DNA from 2 places in the Halobacillus sp. Marseille-Q1614 genome. Region 2 is predicted to be linked to the other one. Evidence: riboswitches for the same ligand, from Rfam matches in the RefSeq annotation. Region 2 holds a riboswitch; the other holds the start of a gene.
What was found. Region 2 has a riboswitch for S-adenosylmethionine ahead of metK (methionine adenosyltransferase). Riboswitches for the same ligand answer to the same signal wherever they lie in the genome.
Positions count from the first base shown of each region.

Region 1: linked by a shared signal. The riboswitch ahead of HUS26_RS13430 (acetoacetate--CoA ligase) and the one ahead of metK (methionine adenosyltransferase) in region 2 are both predicted to bind S-adenosylmethionine.

Region 1 is NZ_CADDWH010000001.1:2,702,344-2,706,826, forward strand. Features, by position in the region: gene HUS26_RS13415 (cbb3-type cytochrome c oxidase subunit I) at 1-931, opposite strand, end outside; gene HUS26_RS13420 (cytochrome c oxidase subunit II) at 946-1,407, opposite strand; gene HUS26_RS13425 (cytochrome c oxidase subunit 2A) at 1,421-1,570, opposite strand; SAM riboswitch class I at 1,822-1,926, shown strand; SAM riboswitch class I at 1,992-2,098, shown strand; gene HUS26_RS13430 (acetoacetate--CoA ligase) at 2,165-4,108, shown strand; gene HUS26_RS13435 (thiolase family protein) at 4,108-4,483, shown strand, end outside.
Region 2 is NZ_CADDWH010000001.1:641,017-658,111, forward strand. Features, by position in the region: gene HUS26_RS03140 (TspO/MBR family protein) at 1-480, opposite strand, end outside; gene HUS26_RS03145 (hypothetical protein) at 490-861, opposite strand; gene HUS26_RS03150 (hotdog fold thioesterase) at 884-1,279, opposite strand; gene HUS26_RS03155 (1,4-dihydroxy-2-naphthoate polyprenyltransferase) at 1,483-2,424, opposite strand; gene HUS26_RS03160 (isochorismate synthase MenF) at 2,640-4,031, shown strand; gene menD (2-succinyl-5-enolpyruvyl-6-hydroxy-3-cyclohexene-1-carboxylic-acid synthase) at 4,031-5,761, shown strand; gene menH (2-succinyl-6-hydroxy-2,4-cyclohexadiene-1-carboxylate synthase) at 5,767-6,567, shown strand; gene menB (1,4-dihydroxy-2-naphthoyl-CoA synthase) at 6,604-7,422, shown strand; gene HUS26_RS03180 (o-succinylbenzoate--CoA ligase) at 7,532-8,995, shown strand; gene menC (o-succinylbenzoate synthase) at 8,997-10,091, shown strand; gene HUS26_RS03190 (hypothetical protein) at 10,171-10,926, shown strand; gene HUS26_RS03195 (hydrolase) at 10,988-11,323, shown strand; gene ytkD (RNA deprotection pyrophosphohydrolase) at 11,469-11,939, shown strand; gene pckA (phosphoenolpyruvate carboxykinase (ATP)) at 12,005-13,597, opposite strand; gene HUS26_RS03210 (thiol-disulfide oxidoreductase DCC family protein) at 13,762-14,142, shown strand; SAM riboswitch class I at 14,203-14,314, shown strand; gene metK (methionine adenosyltransferase) at 14,490-15,692, shown strand; gene HUS26_RS03220 (gamma carbonic anhydrase family protein) at 15,747-16,259, opposite strand; gene HUS26_RS03225 (alpha/beta hydrolase) at 16,321-17,091, shown strand.

The DNA of each region.
Region 1 (4,483 bases), 2.1 Mb from region 2:
TCATTAAAGAAGGTACGGCGATTGCTAAGCTCATAAATACATGTAAAAATTTAACAGATAAAGAGATTCCCGGGTCAACAATCTGGTGGTGGAATCCTCCCGGAATATTTAAAATAACGAGCAGGATGACGACGAGCCTGATCAATTTCTCATTAAAATGCCTGCCTTTTATAATTTTCGGTACGATAACATACCATGCAGAAACAGCTACAAGATACCAAATGTTTACTAAGGAGTGGCCAAACCACCAAAATAACGTACGGCCTACCATTACGTTAGTTGTTTCCACCAGCCCCATGGACCAGGGGATCAATGTTAGAACTTCAATCGCAACTCCAATACTTGCGAAGAACCAGAGGACGAAAACTCCCATCGCAAAGAAAGCTAGTAATGGAGTCGGCTGGCCTGGGTGGAACTTTTTCCAATGACGGTAATTAATAAAAACACCAAAGCAGCAGGCCCATATTCCTAAAACAAGAAAGACGAGCCCTACGTAAAACAAAGGATGCGCAGCAAGAGGCGGGTAAAATGTATATAAGACAGATGCTTCATTTAATACAATCAACGTCGCGGCCAATACTGTCCCAAATACCATGAGACCGAATCCCGTCCAGGCAAGCTTGCGGACTTTAGGAAGCAGCCCTCCAAATGAATAAGAAAGGTTGGCATATTGATAACCGATCGTAAAAGTCGTAGAAAACACGAGAAGCAGTAATATCCCATGGGCGGTTAACACTTGATAATAATTGAACCAGGACGGAAGGAGAAGAATCTCAGCGCGCTCCAGTCCCTGCAGCAATCCTAAAACACCGCCAATTAGAAGTGCCACAAATGATACGGAAAAATAGGATAATGAAACCTTCGCGTCTTGCGGGTTTACACCGAGACCTTTTGTCTTTTGAATGATCGTTTTACGTAATGCACTTTCCATTTTTGGTCCCCCCTTTACTGCACATTAATGGTAGTTGACATCATCTGATGGCCTACTCCGCAATATTCATTACATAACACAAGAAACTCACCTGGCTTGTTGAATGTATGGGTGATTTTTTGGATGTGCCCAGGCATAACCATGGCATTTAAATTGGTTCCTGCGACTTGAAATCCATGAGTTACATCTGGAGTGGCCATCGTAAAGGTAACCTTCGACCCAGCGGGAATTTCAATTTTATTAGGAGTAAACTGAAACGCCTGTAAAACCATCACGACTTCATATTCGTTCTCCCCAATTTGCTTAATACCGGGTTGATCAAATGGAGCAGTTTCCGTTACTTTTTGCGGATTTATTGTTTCTTTATGGCTCGGCGGCCCCATTCCCATCGCAAATGTTTGATAGCCGATAATTACCATAAAAACAACAAGCAGCCCGATACTTAGTGTCATCCAAATCTCTTCCAGCCGATGCATCGTCTCTCCCCCTCTATACTCTTGCCATATAGATCCAAAATACGGCTACCCAGACAATAACGATTACGGCTCCTACAACCCCAACTGAAAACAACGTCCCCTTAAATGAATCCTCTGCCTTAGGATTTGTTGGGTTAACCTTTGATGACTGCCTCTCTGTCATGATCTTCTCCCCTTTCCGTTTTCCTATATCTTAATTTTAAAGGGCAGGGTCGACGCACGCAGTGAGGCTCATCACTAATCAGATTTTTTTAATGGATGATTTTACGACAAAAAAATCGGCTGTTTCTTTAAGTCATACGCCGGCTTTGTCGAAGAAAATGGTTCATGTAATTTTCAGAGATTTCTAAAGAAATCCATTGACGAAAAAGAATTTAACTGCTATGATCACAAATAACTTAATAAACGACGAAATTCTTATCCAGAGAGGTGGAGGGACTGGCCCTGTGAAACCCGGCAACCGCTATATTTATAGCAAGGTGCCAAATCCTACTGAGCAAAGGCTCAGGAAGATAAGAGAATAAATACATCTCTTGAACCTCTCTATTTATAAAAAATAGAGAGGTTTTTTAATTAAATATTGATTCTTATCCAGAGAGGCAGAGGGACTGGCCCGTTGACGCCCGGCAACCTTCAGGCAATCGTCTGAAAAGGTGCTAATTCCTGCAGGAGAAATCCTGGAAGATAAGAAGAGTGTTTCAGCTCTCTTCTTATTTTTGAAGAGAGCTTTTTCTATAGGACGAAAGGAGCTTTATCCATGACGATATCAATTACACCTGAGCGTTCCTCCTTACTATGGGAGCCGCCCGAGGAAGGTATAAACCATTCACATATAAAAGCATTTGCTGATTTCGCAGATCAGCCGCTTTTTCCATATGAACGACTGCACCGCTGGTCCATTTCCCGCTTAGATGAATTCTGGTCGAAGGTTTGGGACTATGCCGGAGTTATCGGTGAAAAAGGAGGCAGCGTCTATACCCCTGCCTCCTCCATGCCGGATGCGCAGTGGTTTCCAAATGCACAGCTGAATTTTGCCGAAAACCTGCTGCGTGGATCTCTCGATCGAACTGTTGCTTATGAAGCAAATGAAAATGGAGTCAGCAGCCGAATTACATTAGGAGAACTAAAAGAAGCTGTCGCTAAGGCGCAGCAAGGACTGAAAAACTTAGGTGTGAAAAAAGGAGACTGTGTCGCCGGGATTACAACTAACGATATCCAGGGGCTCACCGCCTTGATTGCCACTGCTTCTTTAGGAGCGATATGGACGTCCTGCTCTCCGGACTTTGGCACGAAAGGAATCTTGGATCGTATCGGGCAGGTGCAGCCTAAAGTATTAATAGCCTCCCTTCAGTATCAATACAAAGAAAAGCCTTTTAACATTAGAGAAAAAGTTAAAGAAACCGCGGAGAATCTCGAAGGTTTAACTGCCGTTATTACGTTAAGTGGAGAATTGGATGTTCCCGGCACAGAAACTTTAACGTGGGACAACCTTTGCAGCAATAACGCATCAGAACCATTATTTACACCAACAGCTTTTAACGACCCATTGTACATTTTATATACATCCGGCACAACGGGGCTTCCAAAAGCTATCGTCCATTCTGCCGGCGGCACGCTTCTTCAACACGTAAAAGAACACCAGCTGCACTGCGACGTTCAAAAGGATGATGTGCTTTTCTGGTACACCAACACCGCATGGATGATGTATCCGTGGCTGGTGTCCGGATTAGCCAGTGGAGCCGCTCTGCTTTTATATGACGGATCCCCTGTAAGATCAGACAACCTCTCTCACCTGTGGGATATAGCGGATGAAGTCGGAGTGACGCATTTCGGCACAAGTCCAAAATATTTAGAGACACTCGCTAAATCCAGCATTCAATTAAAAGATTCGCATTCGCTCTCAAGACTAAAAAGCATTTTGTCCTGCGGGGCTCCGCTTGCACCCGAGCAGTACGACTGGGTCTATCAAACGATAAAAGAAGACTTCTTCCTCGCTTCTATTTCTGGCGGGACGGAAATCATCGGCTGCTTTGTGATGGGATCACCGGTTCACCCGGTAAAACGAGGCGAAATCGCCTGCAAAGCATTAGGAATGGCTGTCGACGCATTAGATGAGCGCGGCGCTTCTGTTTATGGAGAAAAGGCTGATCTAGTCTGTACCCAGCCGTTCCCAAGCATGCCGATTACCTTTTTCGGTGAAGGCGGGGATGAGCGTTACCGTAAGAGTTATTTTTCAAAGCGGCCAGGCATCTGGACACATGGAGATTTCGCCGAACAGACGATTGATGAGTCTTTCATTATCTACGGACGCGCGGATACAACTTTAAATCCAGGAGGCGTTCGAATCGGTACCGCGGAAATCTACCGGGCTGTTGATCATATTCAGGAAGTAGAAGACTCGATCGTGTTTGGGCTTCCAAAAGAGAATGATGAGGAAATCATCCTTTGCGTGGTAACAGATAAGTTGAGCGAAGAATTAGCTAAGAACATCCGCAAGAAAATCCGGGCGACGGCGTCACCAAGACATGTTCCGAAGCGAATTTATCAAGTCACAGACATTCCTCATACCATCAATGGCAAGAAAGTTGAAGGAGCTGCAAAAACTGCGGCCTTAGGAAAAACGGTAAGTAATGAAGCGTCTCTGAGAAATCCAGCGAGTTTACAGTCTTACCGCCAGATTACAGAAAAGGAGTTCGTGTAATGACTCGTAGACCTAGAGGGGCAATCATTGGAATTGGTGAATTAGAGCCCGTTCGTTATTCAACAGGAAAAACAACTTTAAGCTTAATTGCCGAATCTGTCCGTCTGGCCCTAAAGGACGCCGGCATTTCCAAACACGAGGTCGACGGTCTGCTCGTCGGTCCTCAAGTAGGTGAGACACCACAGCACGTGCCAGCGACAGTTTCGGAGTATTTAGGAATCGATCCCACCATGTCGAACGTCGTTGATCTTGGCGGGGCTTCCGGGCCGGGAATGATCTGGCGGGCAGCGGCTGCTATTGAAGCCGGGATGTGTGAGACTGTAGTCTGCGTCCTAGCCAATAAAAATGAAAAAGGCGAAACCTTACGCTCTCCAA
Region 2 (17,095 bases):
CATCGTTTCTGCTGGATTCATTCGATAGATGGTAAAAGCTAAGAAGGTGGCGAAACTGCTCCATAAAATGTAAGGTACGAGCAAAAGACTGCAAAGCTTACTGACCTTCCACAAAAGAACGGATAACATAACAGAAGTGATCGAGACAAAAATACAGTCAATAAAAGCGAGCAGCAGGTCCTTTTGTTCAAACTGGAAAAAGCTGAACAGCTGATTGAGCAAATAATTCAGGATGAAAACTGTTATTAGAGAATTGGGCAGGCTGGAAAAGCTAATTTTCCAGACCGCAAAAGTTATTGAAAAAGCGATAAAGGTGAAAAGAATCATCCAAATGATTCCGATCGTACCGCCAGACGGGGTCCAAGCTGGTTTATCTAACTGGTTATACCAGTTTTCATCGATTGGAAAAAGAAAGCCTGCAAGGGAAAATGCTCCATAAATAAGAAGAAACACAGTAACAGCCTTAGGGACCTTTTTTATCATAAGATATTAAGACTGCTCTTCTGTTTCGTCTACATTGATTCGGGCAGTAGGCATAACCTCCAGTCTTTCTAGTGGAATTGGTTCTCCTGAGACCACGCTTTTGCCATAAGTCCCGTCTTCAATTCTTTGGAGAGCATCATTAATGTCAATTAATTTTTCCCTTGTCTGTTCATGTAACGTTTGTTCCTTTGCACGTTCATGCTGGAACGTTCCTAAATCGCCCGGATGGTCAGAGACGCTGGATAATTCCCCTTCATAGTCACTGGAAGAGTCCTCGTCAGCCTTCTCCTTCTGATATTTTTCTAAATCCTCTTCGGTTTCCTCTTTCATTTCTTCTAGTTTCTTCTTGAAATCTTGAATCTGCTTTTCTGATAACATATTTAAAACTCCTTTCCTGTCGTTAGGAGTTCTTCAGGGCTACTACTCCAATCGTACACCTGGAGGCTGAGATAAGATTATCTTCTTCATCGGTAATTGCAATTTCCCAGACCATCGTTGTTTTACCTAAATGAAGCGGTGTTGCTTTACCATAAACCTTGCCTCCCCGGACGCTTTTAACATGGTTAGCATTTATTTCAATCCCAAAGACTTGTTGTTTATCACTGTCTATATTTAAAAAAGCTCCGATGCTTGCGGCTGATTCTGCCAAAGCTGCGGAAGCACCTCCATGTAAAAAGCCCATCGGCTGATGCGTCCTTTTATCGACAGGCATACTCAGAGTCACCTCTGAAGGAGTCGCCTTAACAACTTCCATTCCTAACGATTCCATAAGTGTATTGTTCATTGAGATTTTCATGTGATCGCTCCTTTAATAATTCCCTTATGTATACAAATCAAACCTCCCCCTTTTTCCTCGTAATGGGTAGGGGAGCAGCGAGACTCCTGCTTAAAAAACGGACGATCCGAGACCCCGCAGAGTGGGTTTCTCAAGGAGGTTTGGACGATCGTCCGCTAAAAAGCGAGGTGATTCCCGCCCCATTAGTCCCCTTTTAAGTAGTGCTAGAGAGGTATAATTAACTGTAGCAGCAGGGAAATACCAAGCATCAGGCCGTATATAGTGTTTGTTTGGGCAGTCGCCTTCATCGCCGGCATCATTTCTAAAGGCTGGCTTTTCCCCATAAATCCTTTAACTGCCTGGTTTGCTTTTTTCAAACTTAGCAAAGTTATGAAGGACCAGACAGGCAGGCTGCCAATCAAGATATAGATTATTGTAAGAATGTAGGCTACTGCAAAAATAATAGTGAGAAAACGAATAGCCCCCTGGTGGCCGAACAGGATTGCAAGTGTTCTGCGACCATTCTCTGCATCGCCGACTCGGTCGCGGATATTGTTGGCAAGCAAGATCGCCCCTATGAAGATAGCGACTGGCAGGGAAATGAGAAGCACTGTCCAGTTAAGGCTTAACGTCTGGATAAAATAACTGATGCCAATAATAATCGGACCCATAAAAAAGCCGGCAGTTACTTCGCCAAATGGAGTATAGGCGATCGGGTAAGGTCCACCTGTATATAAGTACCCAAACAGCATGGATACCAGCCCGATAACGGCGATCCACCAGCTTGAAGAAGCACAGATGTAAAAGCCTAAAATGGCAGCAGTTACAAGACAGCCGTTGGCTAAAAGAAGCACGGTGCGCGGGCTTATTCCATCCCTTACAATCGCCCCTCCAATTCCAACTGAATTTTCGTTATCCAGTCCTTTGACATAATCGTAATATTCATTGAACATATTAGTAGCTATTTGTATAAGTATGGATGCTAGTAACATGGCCAAGAACAGCCCAAAATGGAATGTACCATCAAGGGCAGCTAATACAGATCCTATAAAAACAGGTACAAAAGCAGCGGTCAGGGTATGAGGACGCATTAATCTCCACCATACTTGAAAACCGTCCCGTTCATTCAAGGAAGCTTTCATATTTTGGTTAGGAACCGAGCTCATGGAGTTCATCTCCCTTGTAGTAATATAATATCAATTTAAGTTTAGGGAAAGGGTCCCCAAGTGTCAATCCTTGTAAGAATATGCTGGAAATAGTGAGGATTCCTTGAGTCCTGGACTGAAAGAGAATAAAATAGAAGAGGGTCTGCTTTTTTAAAGAGAATGATAATAGACCGATTAAATGAGAGCGTCCCTGGTTAGGGATGGGAGGAATCTTAATGCTTCATGTAAAAATACCTCAGATTGATGCAATCGTAGAGGAAGCAATAAACCGGGCGGCTCTAGAGGGAGAGCCGCAAATGATAAGTTATGTAGAACAAATCGATACAGCGGACAGCATCGCTTTCTTGGACAGAGCTAAGCAGGTCTCATCGCACCGTTTATATTGGAGAAGTGCAGATGAAGAATTTGTTTTAGCTGGTGCTGGTTCTGCAAAACGTGTCTATTCCGGAGACCAACATCGATTTAATGAAATTGAAGCGATGTGGACAGCCTTGCAGCAGAAGGCTCACGTTTACGATATGTTTAGTGAGAAGGGGACCGGTTTAGTAGCAATAGGCGGGTTCAGCTTCGATTCGAAGGAGGAAAAAGCTTTCCCGTGGGAGGCTTTCCCGGATAGTCAGATGACCATTCCCATGTATTTGCTTACTAACAAAGGGGACAGTTCCTTCTTAACAACAAACCTTTTGATTTTCAAAGAGGATCATAAACAGCAGATCCTTCATCAGATCAAGAGTGACAAGAACCATCTTCTACACGGAGAACGTACGGAGGTCCGCCTGCCGGTATGTACAAATACAAGCGAGATTCAGCCTGAAGAATGGAAGGACAGTGTAAAAAAAGCTACAGAAGATATAAAAAATGGCGAGCTGGAAAAAGTGGTCCTTGCTCGTGAGCTTCGTGTGGCGTTTAAAGAAGACGTTCAGCTGGCAGCCGTCATCGAGAAGCTGGCAGCTACTCAGCCAAACAGCTACATTTTTACAGTGGAAAGCGATGGTGAACATTTTATCGGCGCCACGCCTGAGCGGTTAGCGAAAGTAGATAATCAGCAGCTTGTATCCACTTGCCTGGCGGGTACAACCCCCCGCGGCAAAAATGATGAGGAAGACAAAAAGCTGGGACAGGCCCTGCTTGATGATCCTAAAAATTGCCAGGAGCACGAATTCGTCGTTCAAATGATCCGGCAGGCTGTGGAAGCGTGCTGTTACAATATCGATATTCCAGAGAAGCCGGTCCTTTATCCTTTGCGTAACCTTCAGCACTTATATACACCGGTTACCGCAACGCTAGAAGAGGGTTATACTTTATTGGATGTCGTCTCAAGGCTTCACCCAACACCGGCTCTCGGCGGAATGCCGCAGAAAAAATCGGTCGAATATATCCGCAATCATGAAGTGCTGAATCGCGGCTGGTATGCAGGACCGGTCGGCTGGTTTGATGGGCGCAATAATGGAGAGTTTGCCGTAGCTATTCGGTCAGCACTTATTCAAAAAGATGAAGCCTCATTATTTGCAGGGTGCGGAGTAGTAGAAGATTCTGACCCTGAAACAGAATACGATGAAACAGGGGTTAAATTAAAACCTATGCTGTCCGTCTTAGGGGGATACTGATGGAGCATGTACTAGACCTTTCGAGATATATCACACATTTTGCCGACCAGTTTGTAAGATCGGGGTTGGAGGATGCCGTCATTTCTCCGGGCTCACGTTCAACACCGTTGGCTTTGGCATTTCGTGAACATGAAGACATGAACACTTGGATTAATTTAGATGAAAGATCTGCTGCTTTTTTTGCTCTAGGATTGGCAAAAGCGAAGCAAAAACCGGTCATTTTAGTTTGCACTTCCGGTACAGCAGCAGCCAATTACTACCCTGCTATAGTGGAAGCATACTATAGCAGGGTTCCTTTGGTTGTTTTAACGGCAGACCGTCCACACGAGCTTCGGGACGTAGGAGCCTCGCAGGCTATTGAACAGCTGAACATGTATGGATCTTACGTGAAATGGTTCCATGATCTTGCGTTACCGGATCAAACCATGCTTTTTTATGCCCGTAAGCAGGCGGCGCGTGCTGTACAGGAGAGTACTTCCGGTCAGCAGGGGCCCGTTCATATCAATGTTCCGCTGCGTGAGCCGCTAGTCCCTGATTTTTCATTGGATGGACTTTGGAGTGAAGGTGCCCCATCACTTTCTGAACCGTTAAGTGGAGAAACAAAGTTAACAGAAGAACAAGTAAGAACCTTTAAAGAATTGCTTTTAAGCGATCAAAAAGGATTAATCGTATGCGGACCGCAAACGGATGCTGAATTAGCAGACTCACTGACCAACTTTGCTTCTAAAGCTGGCGTTCCTGTTTTTGCCGACCCTCTCTCCCGGTTAAGGACTGGGAAGCACGATAAACGAAATATCATTGAAAATTATGACGCCTTATTAAAAGGTGAGGAGATTAAGCATCAATTGCGTCCTGATTACATTATTCGTTTTGGGGCGATGCCTGTTTCTAAAGCTTATTTAAAATGGATTCAGCTGCATTCTTCTTCGATCAGCCATTATGTAGTGGATGAGCACAGCAGTTACCGCGAACCCGCTGGAGTATCGACTCAGTTCATCTGGTCCAATCCCCGTGTTTTTAGTGTTCAATTAGCAGGTAAGCTTGAAGAGGGCAGCAAGGAAAATGATTGGCTGAATACATGGCAGGAATTAAACATCCTCGCCAAAGAAGAGATGCTCCGAGAACCGTCAGAAGAGCTGAATGAAGGACACGCTGTAGTTTATTTGTCGGAAGCCATACCGGATGAATCGATTTTATTTATCGGCAACAGCATGCCGATTCGTGATGTAGACAGCTTTTTCATGTCTACTCCAAAGTCGGTCGAGCTGATGGCTAACCGCGGGGCTAATGGCATTGACGGCGTCGTTTCTTCGGCGATTGGAGCTGCTGCCAGCGGGAAGCCGGCGACATTATTAATAGGCGACGTTTCTTTTTTTCATGATATAAATGGATTGTTAGCTGCTAAACAACAGGACATTGACCTTACAATAGTAGTGATTAACAACGATGGCGGGGGAATCTTCTCCTATCTTCCAAAAGTAGGGGAGAGCGAACACTTTGAAGAGCTTTTTGGCACTCCGCTTGGTATTGATTTTAAACGGATAGTGGAAACCTACGGCGGAAATTTTCAAAGAGTAGCTAGCTGGGAAGATTATAAGAAAGCCTTATCCATCAGCTATAAAGAAAAAGGGCTTCAAGTGATTGAAGTTGTGACAAGCCGAACGACCCATGTAGAGTTTCATAAAGATCGCTGGAGAAATATCGAAGAGGCTGTTCGTTTAAGAAGGTGAAAAAGATGTATGTAAAAGTCCAAGATAAAAAGTATTGGGTTGAAGATTTCGGCGGGGAAGGCATACCTTTGCTTTTTCTACATGGATTTACGGGCAGTGGGGATACCTTTGACGAATCCATCTCTTTATTCACTGAAGATTGGCGGATGATCAAACTGGATATGCCAGGCCACCGGAAAACAGGCGAGATCGGATCAATAAGTATGGAACAATTTTGTGATGATCTGGCACTGATACTTAATGAATTGAATGTACCGAAAGTCTGCCTGATCGGTTATTCAATGGGAGGGCGTGCTGCTCTCTCTTTTACTTTCTTATATCCTGAACTTGTAGAAAAACTCGTTTTAGAGAGCTCTTCACCAGGGCTGTCTGTAACTGAGGAACAGATGGCCCGGCAGGCAAAGGATCAGACACTTATCGACATGCTTCATAAGGATGGACTGAAAAGCTTTGTAAACCTCTGGGAAAACCTCCCCCTTTTTCATACGCAAAAGTCCCTGCCAGAAGAGGTACAGGACCGGGTAAGAACCGAACGGCTGAGCCACACGGCCGCAGGTCTGGCTCAATCGCTGGCGGGTATGGGGACAGGCAGGCAGCCTTCCTGGTGGGATAAGCTTCCCGAGCTGTCAGTAGATGTTCTGCTTATCACGGGATGTGAGGATGAGAAGTTCCTAAGGATCAATGAAGAGATGGAAAAGTTAACCCTGAAAGTTCGCGTTTATAAAATCCGTGAAGCCGGGCACGCTGTACATGTAGAGAAGCCAGAGATTTTCGCTGAAATTGTAGAAGAATTCATGTTACAATAAACATTGTGTAATAAAGCACGTTGGGAGGAAAAGGTAATGAAGTATAATTGGGTTTCAGAACGTACGTATGATGACATTTTGTACGAAACTTTTGAAGGAATTGCAAGAATTACAATAAACAGACCAGAAGTAAGGAATGCTTTTCGTCCGCAGACGGTTCAGGAATTAATTGACGCATTTGCTTATGCGCGTGACGATTCCAAAATCGGTGTAATCGTACTAGCAGGGGCTGGAGACGCTGCTTTCTGCTCAGGTGGAGACCAGAGCGTACGAGGCCACGGCGGCTATGTAGGCGACGATAAGATTCCTCGTTTAAACGTATTGGACCTACAGCGTCTGATTCGTGTTATTCCTAAGCCGGTTGTAGCAGAAGTTTCCGGCTACGCGATTGGCGGAGGTCATGTACTACATATTGTTTGTGACTTAACCATCGCAGCGGACAACGCGATCTTCGGGCAGACAGGACCGAAAGTAGGGAGCTTTGATGCCGGTTACGGTGCCGGGCTGCTTGCTCGTATCGTAGGTCATAAGAAAGCCAGGGAGATCTGGTACTTATGCCGCCAGTACAATGCTCAGGAAGCTCTGGATATGGGACTGGTAAACACAGTCGTACCTCTTGAACAACTTGAAGATGAGGTTGTGCAGTGGGGCCGTGAGATGCTTGAGAAATCTCCAACTGCTCTTCGTTTCTTAAAAGCTTCCTTCAATGCGGATACAGATGGTTTAGCCGGGCTGCAGCAGATGGGCGGAGACGCTACACTGTTATACTATACAACGGATGAAGCGAAAGAAGGCCGTGATTCCTTTAAAGAAAAACGCAAGCCTAATTTCGATCAGTTCCCAAGATTCCCTTAATAAGCTAGCAATACTATTATTCAAGGTATTGTTATGCCACAGCGTACAAAAAGGACTGCCCTTTAGGGTTAGTCCTTTTTATTAGAGAACATTTAAAGGTGGGACAATCATGGAGATTCCTCATTGGCTTGAGAAACAGGCAGATTTGCAGCCTGGTAGGCCTGCAATTGAATTAGAAGATGGATCCGTACTTACCTTTCTTGAATTAAGAAATCAAAGCAGGAAGACCGCTTACGGTTTAATTGAATGCGGAGTTAAAAAAGGGGACCACATTGCGATACTGGCCGCCAATCATGTGCAGTATGCGGTACTTGTGCATGCCGTCAGCTACATTGGAGCAGTCGCTGTCTGTTTAAATACGCGGTTAACAGTCAATGATCTCATGTTTCAAGTGAATGATGCGGACGTGAGTCATCTTGCAGCGGATCACGATCAGATGGAAAAAGCTAATCAGATTAAAGATGGCATACAGGATCCTCTTACTCTCTATTCCCTGGAGGATATGCCTCAAAGTGATAAAACTTATCCGCTTCACGAATTTTTAAAATTAGATGATGTATTTACGATGATGTTTACCTCTGGTACCACAGGCCGTCCGAAAGCCGTGATGCACACGTACGGCAACCACTGGTTCAGCGCAATTGGATCTTCGTTAAACCTCGGACTGCATTCAAATGACAAGTGGCTAGTCTGCCTTCCTGTCTTTCACGTTGGCGGCTTTTCTTTAATTATGAAAAATATGATTTATGGGATGCCCATCGTGCTTCTTAAAGGGTTTGATCAGGAAAAAGTGATCGATCAGATATTAAATAAAGGGGTTACTTTAATTTCCATAGTCACCGTAATGCTTCAAAGGCTGTTAAGCAGTAACCTCAAAGAATTCCCCCCACATTTCAGAGGCGCGCTGCTTGGTGGGGGCCCAGTGCCTGTACCGCTCCTTGAAGAAGCCAAAGAAAGAAGGCTTCCTGTTTTTCAGTCCTTCGGAATGACGGAGACAAGTTCACAGATCTCTACATTAAGCCCGGATGACGCCTTTAGAAAAATTGGCTCGGCTGGAAAAGCACTAGGCACGGCCAGCTTAAAGATTATGACTAAAGGAAGAGAAGTACCGGCAGATCAGGTCGGTGAAATTTTTGTGAAAGGTCCGATGGTTACTCGAGGTTATTATAATCATCCTCTAGTATCGTCTGATTATCTGGCTACAGGAGACTTAGGCTACCTGGATGATGACGGTTTTTTATATGTCGTCGACCGCGTGAAGGATATGATTATATCAGGCGGGGAAAATATATATCCGGCAGAAATAGAAAGCGTGCTGCAGGGAATGACTCAAGTGTTAGAGGTCGCCGTTACCGGCCTGCCACATGAGAAGTGGGGAGAAGCACCCGCCGCCTTTATCGTCCTGAAGCCAGGAGTAAGTCTTACTTCCAAAGAAGTGCTGGATTTCTGTAAAGACAAGCTAGCCAGCTACAAGTTCCCTCGAGCAGTCTACTTTATTGATGAACTGCCGAGAAATGCATCTAACAAATTAGTAAGAAGAAAACTCCCTGAATATATACAGGAGAGGGATTAATATGAATATCAAAGAAGTAAGGCTTATCCAGGTTGAAATGCCGTTAAAAAAGCCGTTTGTTACACATCAGGGGACTCTGGAAAAACGGCCGGTTATCGTAGTCGAAGCAAAAGATCATATTGGATTAAGCGGCTGGGGAGAAGTTACGGCTTTTCCTTCTCCTTTTTACACTTCCGAAACGATCCAGACGGCGAGGCATGTTCTAAGTAATTTTTTAATTCCAGCAGTAAAAGGTTTAAAAAAGCCAGAGCAGTTTCATAAAGCCGTGTCTTTTGTAAAAGGACATCCGATGGCAAAAGCCGGCCTTGAAGGAGCGCTTTGGGACTTAGCTGCCAAGCAGCAAAATGTAAGTTTAAGCTGTCTGGTTGGAGGAGTGAAAGAAGAAGTGGAAGCAGGGGCTGTGATCAGCTTGAGCAGCTATACAGCGGAAGAAATTGATTCCTTATTAGATGAGGGGTACACCCGTTTTAAGCTGAAAGTTGAAAAAGGCAAGGAAAGAGAAATGATTTTATCTGTCCGGGAGACGCATCCAGATCTTCCTCTTATGATCGATGCCAACGGGATGTATGAGGAAGAGAATTTGGAAGAAGTCGTGAAACTTGATGACCTCGGTCTGTTAATGATTGAACAGCCCTTTCCATCAGGAGACTTTTATTTGCATCAGCAGGCTCAGAAGCAAATGAAGACACCTCTCTGCTTAGATGAATCTATCCAAAGCTATGAAGATGCAAAACAGGCCATCGCCCTTGGAAGCTGCCGGATTATGAATATTAAGATCAGCCGGATTGGCGGCTTGTCTGCTGCCATTCACGTTCATGATCTATGCCAATCCCATAACATTCCAGTCTGGTGCGGCGGTATGGTCGAAACAGGCATATCGAAAGCTCACAACCTTGCGCTCGCCTCGCTGCCTAACTTCCAATATCCTGGCGACCTGTCCGGTTCGCTGCGTTATTTTGAGAAAGATATTATTAATCCTTACTTTGAAGTAAATAACGGAATGATGCAGGTCCCTCATGGAAAAGGGATAGGTGTTTCTATAAATAAAGAAGTGTTACGCAGCTTCACAAAGCAGGAAGATCGCTTTACGTTATAAGGCAGCCCTTTTTGACAATTTCGAGCTTGAATCATACACTTAAAAACAGAAGATTTGAATGACGGGCAGAGGTGACATAATGGTTTCATTAACAAGGGATGAAGAAGTTTTTCTAAGTGAGAATTTTAAATATTTTTTAGACTCAACACCATCTGAAGATATATTAGGTGTGGTTAAAGGAGAGGTTTTGCAGAACAAAAAAGGAGTTCAGGAAACCCTCGATGAGATTCATGCGTATATGGAGTCCGAGTTCTTTTTAACGACGGCATCTGTTTTATCTAAACGCTATGCGAACTTTATCGCTACGATTCCGTTGGCTTCGATGACACTTTTTAATAAGTTCCCTAATATGAACCTCGACAATGTGGAACTTATAAGAGTGGATGAGAAGAAAAAGTGGCTGCCGCGTCTGCACCTGCTGTCTAAAGTGGTGACTCAGCCGGTTGACCAAACGCGGGAGCAGTGGATGAGAGAAGAGCTGGACCATCTATTTAAAGAAATTGTGCGTCCAGTATTTCTGCATATCAATCACTTGACCCGCCTATCCATGGACGTCATGTGGGAAAATATTTCTGTTTATATGTTTCGGCTGTATGAAAGGCAGTTGGCCGAATGGTATTCAGCGGAAGAAACAGAACGGATGAAGCAGGATTTCTACTATATCGTCAGAGATCTGCCGGGTGAAACGTTTGGGACGAGTCATAATCCTTTTACCTACTTTCTGGAACAGCCCAAATTGGAAACAGGAGCAAGACAGAGGAAATGCTGCTGTTTATCACACAGGCTCCATACAGACAGTGATTACTGCAAGGTTTGTCCAAAGAGATTTAAATGATGGAAAAGCCGTAATAAAACCTTCTTTGTTTGTAAAACCTACAGCTAAGGAGGTTTTTTTTATGAGTAAGAAACCATATTATGTGAATATCGGAACGAAAGAAATATCAATCAACCATGATGGAAATAATGATGATTTTATTATTTATGCAGATGAATACGATCTGCTGCTGCTGAGAGAGATATTTGATGAGATTGACAATGCGGACACCCGCTCGTTCTATCGTGCTCATATTCCTTTTCAACCGTATCATCAGGATATGGATAATGATGAATATGATGATGGCATGAAAGGCGCTTTTCGAATGATCTACGAACTTGGCGATGAAAAAACGAAAAATCATATTACTGAAATGGGTGTTTTGGAAGATTTAAAAAACGAAGAGCCGCTTCAATAAGGAAGCGGCTTTCCTTATAATTAAGCCTCATTTAATAAATTACGGCTTTTTCAGGAGTTTTTATTACTCTTCGCTTATGATACGATTTAAAATAGAGGAAAGTATTAAAAATACATAACTTCGTATTAAAGGCAGATGATCTTACGTGAAGACTTTTTATGATTTTTATCGAAACCAAGTAAAACTATCCTTTGAGGACCATCCGTTTTCAACGGCTCCAAAGCATGTATGGGTTATTTGCCGATTTCAAGATCAATGGCTGTTAACTAAGCATAAAGATAGAGGTCTGGAATTCCCGGGAGGCAAAGTGGAAAAAGGCGAAACAGCAGAGCAGGCAGCACTAAGAGAAGTTTTCGAGGAAACGGGTGCCTACGTAGATAAATTAAACTACATCGGGCAATATTACGTATCCGGTAAAGGCGGGACGATTATTAAAAATGTCTATTACGCCTATATCGAAAAGCTGGAAGATCAGCCTCATTATTATGAAACAGAGGGACCGGTATTGTTAAGCCGGCTGCCGGACAGCCTGAAAGAAAATAAACTGTACAGCTTTATGATGAAGGATGAAGTACTCCCTCAATGTTTAAAAATAATAGAAGAGAAGTACTTATAAAAGAAATAAGCCGTGCTGTTATCAGCACGGCTTTATCTATATATGAGGAGATGAGGATACGTTAATTATGATCTTCCAAATAAAGGTCCAGCATCTTTAATTTCATGGCTGGCTATCGTGAACTGCTTGAAATTCTCATGGAACTTAGAAGCAAGTTCATGTGCTTTTTCATCATAGGCGGCTGTATCTTTCCAGGCCTTTCTTGGAATAAGCACTTCATCAGGCACTCCCGGGCAGTGAGTTGGAATTTCAAGACCAAATACTGGATCTGTATATGTTTCAGTAGATTTCAGTTCGCCTTCAAGGGCAGCATGAACCATCGATCTTGTGTGAGATAGGTTCATTCTCTTTCCTTGGCCAAAAGCTCCACCTGTCCAGCCTGTATTCACTAAATATACTTCACTATTGAATTGGTCAATTTTTTCTCCCAGCATTTCCGCATAAACGGAAGGTGCTAATGGAAGGAAAGGCGAACCAAAACAAGTCGAGAAGGTAGCCTGCGGTGAAGTAACCCCGCGTTCGGTTCCAGCCAGCTTACTCGTATAGCCGCTTAGGAAGTGGTACATCGCTTGTTCTTTAGATAACCTGCTGATCGGAGGCAGCACCCCGGTAGCATCTGCTGTTAGAAAAATAATGGTTCTCGGGTGGCCTGCTACGCTGGGTACCACTGTGTTCTTAATATGATTCAGTGGATAAGCGGCCCTTGTATTTTCGGTTAATGTCGTATTTTCATAATCGGGCTTATGAGAATAAGGGTCAAGAAGGACATTTTCCAGTACGGCGCCAAAACGAATGGCGTTATAGATCTGAGGTTCTTTTTCCTCAGAAAGGTTGATACATTTCGCGTAACATCCGCCTTCAATGTTCGAAACGCCATAGTTGGACCATGCGTGTTCATCATCACCGATCAACCTTCTGTTAGGATCGGCAGAAAGAGTCGTTTTTCCTGTTCCTGATAAACCGAAGAATAATCCTACATCCCCTTCACTTCCGACATTGGCCGAACAGTGCATAGGAAGGACGTTCTTCTGCGGCAGGAGAAAGTTCATAACTGAGAAGATAGATTTTTTAATTTCTCCAGCATATTCGGTTCCCCCGATGAGGACGATCCGATGTTTAAAGGAAATCAAAATAAACGCTTCTGAATTCGTTCCATCCGTTTCGGGATTTGCTTTAAAGGTTGGAGCTGAAATAACAGAGAATTCCGCTTCATGTTCGTTGAGATCTTCGCTGTCCGGGCGGATAAACATTTGATGAGCAAACAGGTTATGCCAGGCGAACTCATTGATGACTTGGATAGGAAGTCTGTATCGTTCATCAGCACCGGCAAACCCTTTAAAGACGAACACTTCGTCTTTTCCTTTTAAATAGTCCAAAACCTTGTGGTATAAATTAACGAACACATCTTCATCAATCGGGCGATTGGTTTTCCCCCAATTCACATAATGAGAAGAATCGTCATCTTTTACGATAAACTTATCGTTAGGGGAACGACCCGTATAAGCACCCGTCGTAGCCTGAATTGCACCACTATTTGTCAGCGTTCCTTCTTTGCGAGATAGTATTTTTTCAACTAATAGAGGAACGGATAAATGGTGATGGACATTTGGTTGGGTTAGTAATTGGTTAAGCTCAGACATTTGATTAATCGTACTCATATGTGTCTACCCGCCTTTACTGTAAATATTTTAAATGGAGCCAATGGTCAACTTTGAAATAAAGTATAACACATTAGAATTAATAATCCATACTAATTTAAAAAATGCTTATTTTTTATTTTATTCATTACTGGGATATAATGTTATTGAGGGGATGTGAAATGATGAGCAAAGTGAAAATATTATTTGATGAAGATTGTTATCTGTGCCAGCAGACGAAAAGTATCCTTCAGCCGCTCGATTGGTTTCGGAAAATGGAGTGGCAGCCTCTTCAACAGTTTGCGGAAGAATATAAGATTTCTGCAAGCAGTGTAAGAACCCTTAAGAAAGAAATTCACGTCATCACCCATAAAAATGAAGTGAAGCGGGGATTTGCGGCATTACAGTACTTATTACTGCGAATGCCGACGCTGTTTACTCTCGGCCTCCTCATTAATATTCCTGGTGTTTCACTTATCGGCCATCCTCTCTATAAAGGGATCGCAAGAAACCGCTACAATATCTTCAAGAAACAGTGTATTAATGGGTCGTGCTCCATTTCATAAACCTGGAATATTAATTGACATGTATGCTCTATTTCGATACTATTAGTCCGAACGGATACTCTCTTATCCAGAGCTGGTGGAGGGACAGGCCCTATGAAACCCGGCAACCCGTCATTCACTTGGCATGGTGCTAACCTGAAGCAAAGTCATACGTGGCTTTGGACGATAAGAGCGAAAGGAAACAGCACCTTTCCTCGAGTGTAGGAAGGGTTTTTTCTTTTTAAAAGCACATATCGATACCCACAAAATTCTGTTTGTTAAGAATTTTTACGTTTATAAACTTCTAAAAGATACGGGTAAAGAGTTCCGTCGAATCTTTGTACTTAACAGAAGGAGGAGTTTACAGAATGCCTGCCAACCGCCGGTTATTCACATCAGAATCTGTCACAGAGGGTCACCCGGACAAAATCTGTGATCAGATTTCAGATTCAATATTAGATGAAATATTAAAAAACGATCCCAATGCACGGGTAGCTTGTGAAACTACCGTCACTACAGGGCTTGTTCTAGTATCAGGAGAAATCAGCACAAGTACTTATGTGGACATTCCAGCCATCGTCCGCCAGACGATTAAAGACATCGGCTACACGAGAGCCAAATATGGTTTCGATGCAGATACCTGTGCTGTATTAACGGCTATTGATGAGCAATCCCCTGATATTGCAGGAGGAGTTGACGTCTCATTAGAATCCAGGGAAGGCAAGATGAGCGATAAAGAACTCGAAGCCATCGGAGCCGGAGACCAAGGGTTAATGTTCGGTTTTGCCAATAATGAAACTGAAGAATTAATGCCTCTTCCAATTTCCCTCGCTCACAAGCTGGCCAAGCGCCTCTCAGATGTTCGCAATGATGGAACTCTGGATTACCTGCGTCCGGATGGAAAAACTCAGGTAACTATAGAATATGACGAAAATGACAAGCCCATTCGTGTAGATACAATTGTAATATCTACTCAGCACGCTGAAGAGGTCACACTGGAACAAATCCAGAAAGATCTTCATGAGCAAGTGATTGTTCCGGTTGTACCGTCTCAACTCATTGATGATAAGACGAAATACTTTATTAATCCAACAGGCCGTTTCGTAATTGGAGGTCCTCAAGGGGATGCAGGCTTAACCGGACGTAAGATCATTGTAGACACTTATGGAGGCTATGCCCGTCACGGCGGAGGCGCATTCAGCGGTAAGGACGCGACGAAAGTTGACCGTTCAGCTGCTTATGCGGCTCGTTATGTTGCTAAGAATATCGTAGCTGCCGGATTAGCTGATTCATGTGAAGTTCAGCTTGCCTATGCTATTGGAGTGGCACAGCCTGTTTCCATTTCTATTAATACAAATGGAACAGGTCAAGTAGAAGAAGAGAAGCTGGTAGAAGTTGTACGTGAACTGTTCGATCTTCGTCCAGCCGGCATTATTAAAATGCTTGATCTTCGCCGTCCGATCTACCGCCAAACTGCTGCTTACGGCCATTTCGGACGTACAGATGTAGAGTTCCCTTGGGAAAGAACAGATAAAGCGGAGCAGTTAAAAGATCGCTTAGGCCTTAACTAGAGTCCGCGAAAAGAAGAAAAGCCGTTACCCGAATAAAGGGTAACGGCTTTTTATTTAGCTCTGAAGTTTTTTATAAGCTTGTCCTTTTTCTACATAAGATTTCCTGATTCGGTCCAGCTCTTTGTAATCTTCTGCTGTTAACTCTCTTACAACTTTGGCGGGCCGGCCTAACGCAAGGGTGCGCGGAGGGATCTTTTTACCAGGAGGTACAAGGCTTCCCGCTCCGATAAACGCCTGTTCTCCAATTTCAGCTCCGTCTAGTATTAAAGAACCCATTCCAATAAGCGCATTCTTTTTTATATGGGCGGAATGCAGGGTCACCTGATGGCCGACCGTTACTCCATCTTCAATAATCAGCGGGCGGTTCGGGCTCTGGTGCAGCATGCTTAAATCCTGTATGTTCACCTGGCGTCCGATTCTTACAGGGGCCACGTCTCCCCGAATGACGGTTTTAAACCATATGCTTGATTCTTCATCAATACTTACTTCTCCCGTAATGACAGCATCCTCTGCAACAAATACAGAAGAATCAATTTGCGGGAATTTTCCATTATATTCGCAAATCATCGATATCCCCCTTATAATAATAGGTAGTTTTAGTATAGCAAATGGCAGGGGGAACGATTAAATGTTGCGTCCAAAAGCAACGGTTATTATTGTTCATGGCGCTTTTGAACATTCAAAGCGCTACTCTCATGTGATCGAAAGACTGGAGCAGGACGGTTATCGTGTGATTACTGGCGATCTGCCGGGTCAGGGCGAGTCAGAAGGGAAAAGAGGACACATCAAGTCTTTTGATGATTATCTACATAAAGTTATGGAATGGATAAATGAAGCTGAAGATGAAATCCCCTTATTTGTACTAGGCCACAGCATGGGCGGTTTGATTGTTATAAGGTTCATGCAAAAATTGCAGCCTCATCTGGATGGGGTTATTTTGTCTTCTCCGGCACTTGGACTCGGGCAGAGAGCTTCAAAACCTATGGAGATTGCAGGTAGAGTTTTAAACAAAGTGTGTCCGGGTCTGCTCGTATCATCACCTGTAAAGCCGGAGATGGTGACAAATAATCCTGAGGTTATTGAAAGCTATCAAACAGATGAACTCATGCTCAAAAAGGTGTCCGTTAGGTGGTACCGGGAATTTCAGAAAGCTATTCAGTTAGCGTTTAAGCATGCCGGCAGCTTTCCAGGCTTGCCTTTATTGGTAATGCAGGCGGGGAAAGATGTGATAGTAGATGCACAGAAAACGTATGAATGGTTTCATTTAATAAAAACGGAAGAAAAAATGTATAAAGAGTGGCCTTTATTTTATCACGAGCTTTTTAATGAAGGTGAATGGGAGCAGGCTTATTTGTATATGCTTAATTTTATGGAACAGCAATTGTCCAGCAGGAAATAGGTAA